Rhodovastum atsumiense: one gene and its partner. The protein of the gene in region 2 interacts with the protein of the main gene of each other region in a pairwise test. Links are inferred from orthologs where the notes say so. Each region holds a gene or a part of one and is shown on either strand. Other genes may lie near its edges.

Region 1 (2,708 bases), 1.6 Mb from region 2 along the record:
GCCTGGTTCACCGCCGCCTCGGCATGGGCGGGCCCCTGCACCTGGATGCTGAAGCCGCAGGCATCGGCGAAGACACGGTCGAGCGGCACGTCCTGCTGGCCCGCGGTGCCGATCAGGTCATGGGGCGGCAGCCCGGTCAGGGCCAGCACCGGCGCGCCGTCCGCCCGGGCGTCATACAGGCCGGCCAGCAATTGCAGCCCGCCCGGTCCGGCACTGGCCAGGCACACGCCGAGCCGCCCGGTCAGCCGGGCATGACCGCTGGCCATCAGCGCGGCGGTCGATCCCTGGCGGGTCTGCACGAAACGGATGCGGTCGGCGCGGCGGCGCAGCGCCTCGACGATGCCGGCCACGCCATCACCGGGAAGGCCGAACACGGTGTCGGTTCCCCAGTCGAGCAATCCCTGCACGAGCACATCGCCTGTCGTTTCGGCCATCACTGCCTCCTGGACACGGAACAGGAACAAGGCGTCCCTGCGACAGTTCCGGGCTCAGTCGCCACGGGACGCGGTGGAAAGCCCCGTAAGCGTGGGCCCCGGGGAACGTTCGTCACCTTGCATCTTCCCGCATGCAGGCGTCTTTCTCCAGGGAGTCATGCCGCTGTCGCGACCATGACGTTGCCTGTTCTGATGGTCGTACCGCCCTGCATGACTGATCTGATCCAGGCAAACGGGACCGGGTCGGGGGCGGATTTGTTTGTCGTGTCAATCGAAACACCGGAAAACCGCTTCGACATACGCCCGCGCTTCGGCGTGGAGCGGACGCGACGGCTATGGTAAGAACGTGATACGGCGCCAGAAGCGCTGGCGCGGTTGTCCCTGTGGCCGTGCCGGGTTTGCCGAGGGTGGCGTGGCTTGCCTGCGGGATCGTGGGGTGTTCCCGGACCCGTCGGTCGCCGGTATCCCTCGCTGGCGGTACACGGTACCGCCTTCAGGGGGAAGGTGACTGGTCATCTGACGCCGTGCGCGGCCGAGCCACGCCCGCGCGGCGGCGCCTGAATCGGGTTCCGGAGCAATCCGGGACCAGCAACAACAAGAAGGATCACGTCGTGGCCAACGAGAAATCGCAGAATGTTCAGGATGTCTTCCTGAACCATGTGCGCAAGAACAAGACCCCTGTCACCGTCTTCCTGGTGAACGGCGTCAAGCTGCAGGGCATCATCACCTGGTTCGATAATTTTTCCGTCCTGCTGCGCCGCGACGGGCATACGCAGCTCGTCTACAAGCACGCCATCAGCACCGTGATGCCGGGGGCGCCGATCCAGCTGTTCGATGCCACGAGCGCCGGCGCCGGGGCCTCTGCCAAGGAGCCCTCCAGTACTACGCTGACCATGCCGCAACGCGATCGGGAGACGGTCTCTGCCCGCGGAGACTGAGCGGCAAGCCAACGGGCTTATGCCGCCGACCCGCGCCGCCGTCATTCTCCCCTGGGAGAAGCCGGCGAGCGGCGCGGAGGCGACCCGTGCCGCCGAGGCGCGCCTGGCCGAGGCGGTCGGGCTCGCCGCCGCCATCGGCCTGGTGGTGCTGCATACCGCCATCCTGCCACTGCGGGCCCGCCGGCCTGCGACCCTGCTGGGCGAAGGCCAGGTCGCACAACAAGGCCAGGAGCTCGCCGCGTCCCAGGTGACGGTGGCGGTGGTCGACGCCCAGCTTTCCCCGGTGCAGCAGCGCAACCTGGAAAAAGCCTGGAACTGCAAGGTCATCGATCGCACCGGACTGATCCTGGACATCTTCGGCGAGCGGGCCGCCACCCGCGAAGGCACGCTGCAGGTCGAACTTGCGCATCTCGAGTACCAGCGCTCGCGGCTGGTGCGATCCTGGACTCACCTGGAACGCCAGCGCGGCGGCTTCGGCTTCCTCGGCGGCCCCGGCGAGACGCAGATCGAGGCCGACCGCCGCCTGATCGGCGAGCGCATCGTCCGGCTCAAGCGTGAACTGGAGCAGGTCCGCCGCACCCGCGGGCTGCACCGCAGCGCGCGCAAGCGCGTGCCGTTCCCGGTGGTGGCGCTGGTCGGCTACACCAATGCCGGCAAGTCGACGCTGTTCAACACCATGACCGGTGCCGGCGTGCTCTCGCGCGACCAGCTTTTCGCCACGCTCGATCCGACCATGCGCGGGCTGCGCCTGCCCTCCGGCCGGCGCGCCATCCTCTCCGACACGGTCGGCTTCATCAGCGAACTGCCGACCGAACTGGTCGCCGCCTTCCGCGCCACGTTGGAGGAAGTGGCGGAAGCCGACGTCATCCTGCACGTGCGCGATGCCGCCCATCCCGATTCGGCGGCACAGCGCGCCGACGTGCTCGCGGTGCTCGATGGCATGGTGGCCGACGGCACGCTGGACGAGGACTGGCGCACCCGCACCATCGAGGTGCTGAACAAGGCCGACCTGCTCGGCGGCGTTGCGCAAGTGCCCTCCCGGGAGGGCGCGGTCGCCGTTTCCGCCGTCACCGGCGAGGGATTGTCCGAACTGGCCGCGGCGATCGACCTGCGCATCGCCGCGGGGATGGAGATCGCCGACTACGCCATCCCGCCGGCCGATGGCGCGCGCCTGGCCTGGCTCTATGAACATGGCGAGGTGATCGGCCGCGCCGACGACGAGGACGCCATCCACGTGACAGTCCGCCTGCTGCCTGCCGACCGCGCCCGGTTCGAACGCCCGGATTTCTCACGCTGATGCGCCTGTCCCTGCACGAGCTGACTGTCCTCGGGACGG
Region 2 (3,747 bases):
GCAGGTAGCGGTCGGTGCGCCAGTCCTTCGCCAGTTCGACGCAGGCGCGTTCCAACTGGCCGGGGAAGCGTTCGAGCTTGGCTTCCAGCCGCTCGAGCAGGGTGAAGGCATCGGCAGTCGCGCCGGCGAAGCCGGCGAGAATGGTGCCGCCCGGGCCGATGCGCCGCACCTTGCGGGCGTTGCCCTTCACCACGGTCTGCCCGAGCGTGACCTGGCCGTCGCCGGCCATGGCGACCTGCCCGCCGCGGCGAACGCTCAGGATGGTGGTGCCGTGCCAGCCGATCGGGTCATGCGCGAAGCCGGGCGCATAGCCGGGAGAGGATGGGATGTTCATGGTCCGTCGCAGATGGCCCCCGGGAAGGTTTGGCGCAAGACGCATGCGCTGGTCGCGGATCTGAAACGCGAAACCATCACATAGGTCCCGGCCCTGCACCCGGGATCCCGTCCGCGCGTTTCGCCGGCCGATGCGCCGCGAGGACCCGGGGTGCGTCCGCCCACCCTGCCTGAAGCCGTGTTCCCGGCCAAGGCCTATGCCAGCCCCCTCGCCCTGCGCTAACGTTGCAACGGCAACGGAGGGGACGACATGGATATCAGACCAATTCTGCTGCCCCAGGCCGAACGGCAGGCCCGCAAGGCAAAGGAGCTGAAAAGTCGGGGCTATGATCCCGACGAGATCGCCGCCGCCATGGGCCTGCGCACCGAGATCGTCGCTGAATTGCTCGACCAGCCGCCTGGCCATCATGGCGGCAAGGCCGCCGAACGCCGCGCCGCCCGCTGACCCCCAGAGTTCCAAGGGCCTGACGGCCCTTGGTGGAGGTCCAGGAGGCAAAGCCTCCTGGCGGGGCCGGGGCAGCGCCCCGGATCAGGTATTCATCGCGTCGAAGAAGTCCTGATTGGTCTTGCTGTATTTCAGCTTGTCCAGCAGGAAGTCCATCGCATCCATGGTTCCCATGGGATTGAGGATGCGCCGCAGCACCCACATCTTCGACAATGTGGCACGATCCACCAGCAATTCTTCCTTGCGGGTGCCGCTTTTGGTGATGTCGATCGCCGGGAAGGTGCGCTTGTCCGACAGCTTGCGATCAAGGATGATTTCCGAGTTACCGGTGCCCTTGAACTCTTCGAAGATCACCTCGTCCATGCGGCTGCCGGTATCGATCAGCGCGGTGGCGATGATGGTGAGGCTGCCGCCTTCCTCGATGTTACGGGCCGCGCCGAAGAAGCGCTTGGGCCGTTGCAGGGCGTTGGCGTCGACGCCGCCGGTCAGCACCTTGCCCGACGAGGGCACCACGGTGTTGTAGGCGCGGGCGAGGCGGGTGATGGAATCGAGCAGGATCACCACGTCGCGCTTGTGCTCGACCAGGCGCTTGGCCTTTTCCAGCACCATCTCGGTCACCTGGACGTGACGGGTCGCCGGCTCGTCGAAGGTGGAGGCGACCACCTCGCCCTTCACCGTGCGGGCCATGTCGGTGACTTCCTCGGGCCGCTCGTCGATCAGCAGCACCATCAGGAACACTTCCGGATGGTTGTTGCTGATGGCGGTGGCGATGTTCTGCAGCATCACCGTCTTGCCGGTGCGCGGCGGCGCCACGATCAGGGCGCGCTGGCCCATGCCGATCGGCGAGATCAGGTCGATCACCCGCGGCGTGAGGTCCTTCTGCGGCCCTTTCGCGACCGACTGGAAGTTCTCCATCTCCATCTTGAGCCGGCGGTCAGGATAGAGTGGGGTGAGGTTGTCGAAGTTGATGCGGTGGCGCACCGCCTCCGGCGGCTCGAAGTTGATCGTATTGACCTTGAGCAGCGCGAAGTAGCGTTCGCCGTCCTTGGGCGCGCGGATCTGGCCTTCGACCGTATCGCCGGTGCGCAGGCCGAAGCGGCGGACCTGGGCGGGGCTGATGTAGATGTCGTCCGGGCCGGGCAGGTAGTTGGAATCGGCGCTGCGCAGGAACCCGAAGCCGTCGGGCAGGATCTCCAGGGTGCCTTCCCCGTGGATCGCCTGCTCGTTCTCGGCGAGGTTCTTGAGGATCGCGAACATCATGTCCTGCTTGCGCAGGGACGAGGCGTTCTCGATCTGGAGGGATTCGGCGAAGCTCAGCAGGTCCGCCGGGGATTTGGCCTTGAGTTCGGCGAGGTGCATCGGGGGACGCCTCGGTGTGCGATCATTCGGGGGATGAGACAGCGGCCGCATGCCTGGGCATAGGATCGACCCGGCTGGCGGTCCGGCGGCGCGGATCCCGACATCGTCGGGCGGCACCGTCCTGTCCGGAGAAGAAGGAGGGAGCGACGAATCAACACGAACCCGACAGCGCCGCAGGATGCGCCCCGTGCAGGGTCGTGTCACCCGAAGCTAGGCGGGGTCCACCCCGGCGTCAACCCGCGCAGGACAAAAAACGGTCAGGATCAGCCTGATTCAGCCCTTGGGAGGGCGGTGCAGGACCATCTGGGTCTGCGGCGCGGGATGCACGACGAAGCCGAATTTTGCATAGAGCGCGTGGGCGTCGTCGGTCGCGAGCGACCACAGCCCGATCCCGGCGAGGTCCGGGTGATCCAGTGCCGCCCGCACCAGCGCCTGCCCGAAGCCATGGCCGCGCCAGGCCGGCAGCACGAACACATCGGCCAGATGTGCCCGTACGCCGTAGTCGGTGACGATCCGGGCGAAGCCCGCCTGGGCCCCGTCCGGGGCATAGAGTCCGAGACAGAGACTGCCGGCGATGGCCCGTTCGGTCGCCGCCGGCGGCCGTTCCCGCGCCCAGTAGGTGCCCGCCAGGAAGCGGTGCACCACTGTCAGGTCGAGCCGGGCCCGGTCGTCGCTGATTACCCAGCCATCGGCCAGGGGAACCTCGTGAGCCATGCCTGTGGTCGCTTCCCTGGTCCCGGTCAGAACGGCCGGACGATCACCATGATGACGATGACGATCATCAGCAGCGTCGGGATCTCGTTCATGATCCGGAAGAAGCGCTCGGACAGGCGGTTGCGGTCATCGAGGAAGCCGCGCCGCCAGCGTGCCAGCCCGCCATGGAAGCCGGTCATCAGCAGCACGCAGAGCAGCTTGGTGTGCCACCAGCCGGAGGTCCAGTCGATCACGCCCGGGGTCAGCACCAGCAGGATGCCGAACAGCCAGGTGGCGATCATGGCGGGGGTGGTGATCGCCTTCAGCAGGCGCCGCTCCATGACCTTCATCCGCTCGCTCTCGGCGGTGCCGACCGGGACCATGGTGTGGTAGACATACAGTCGTGGCAGGTAGAACAGGCCCGCCATCCACGCGATCAGGCTGATCACGTGCAGGGACTTGGTCCAGAGATAGTAATTGGCAAGCACGTCGATCGTCATGCGGTCCTCCGCGGTGCCACGGCCAGCAGGCCGGGCAGGTCGAACATGGACGTGAACGGAATGGCCCCAAGGGCCCGCAGCGCCGCCCCGTCGGAGTGGGGCGCATAACCCAGGCAATCCATGCCGGCGGCGGCAGCAGCCCTGGCACCGGGCAGGCTGTCCTCGATCACCAGGCATTCGGCCGGCGCGCAGCCCTCGGCGGCGGCGGCGGCCAGGAACAGGTCGGGGGCCGGCTTGCCACGCCCGACGTCGCGATGGCTGTGCAGCCGCCCGGCCACCAGGGCGGTGATGCCCAGGCAGGCGAACTTGGCCGCCATCTCCTCATGCGAGGAATTGGAAGCGATCCGCCAGCCCAGGCCGAGCGCGGTGGTGGCGTGCAGCGCCTCGACGGCGCCGGCGATCGGCCGGGCCTCCCGG

Evidence for each region. Proteins that work in one complex are often made in the same cells at the same time.
Region 1: the proteins of rho (region 2) and hfq interact in binary tests that used the Escherichia coli proteins (3 or more experiments, as listed by UniProt). The link is inferred for Rhodovastum atsumiense from one-to-one orthologs.

The regions. Positions count from the first base shown.
Region 1 is NZ_OW485601.1:743,798-746,505, reverse strand. It holds hfq (RNA chaperone Hfq), read left to right. Parts: upstream 1-1,045; coding sequence 1,046-1,372; downstream 1,373-2,708. Other genes in the region: NBY65_RS03165 (inositol monophosphatase family protein), read left to right, coding at 2,669-2,708; hflX (GTPase HflX), read left to right, coding at 1,392-2,669; NBY65_RS03180 (thiamine pyrophosphate-dependent enzyme), read right to left, coding at 1-434. UniProt on the Escherichia coli protein: RNA chaperone that binds small regulatory RNA (sRNAs) and mRNAs to facilitate mRNA translational regulation in response to envelope stress, environmental stress and changes in metabolite concentrations.
Region 2 is NZ_OW485601.1:2,303,436-2,307,182, reverse strand. What follows is about bases 1-2,854. They hold rho (transcription termination factor Rho), read right to left. Parts: upstream 2,138-2,854; coding sequence 863-2,137; downstream 1-862. Other genes in these bases: NBY65_RS10505 (GNAT family N-acetyltransferase), read right to left, coding at 2,411-2,851; NBY65_RS10515 (hypothetical protein), read left to right, coding at 584-778; hslV (ATP-dependent protease subunit HslV), read right to left, coding at 1-334. Also shown: protoporphyrinogen oxidase HemJ, read right to left, coding at 2,878-3,330; NBY65_RS10495 (HAD family hydrolase), read right to left, coding at 3,327-3,747. UniProt on the Escherichia coli protein: Facilitates transcription termination by a mechanism that involves Rho binding to the nascent RNA, activation of Rho's RNA-dependent ATPase activity, and release of the mRNA from the DNA template.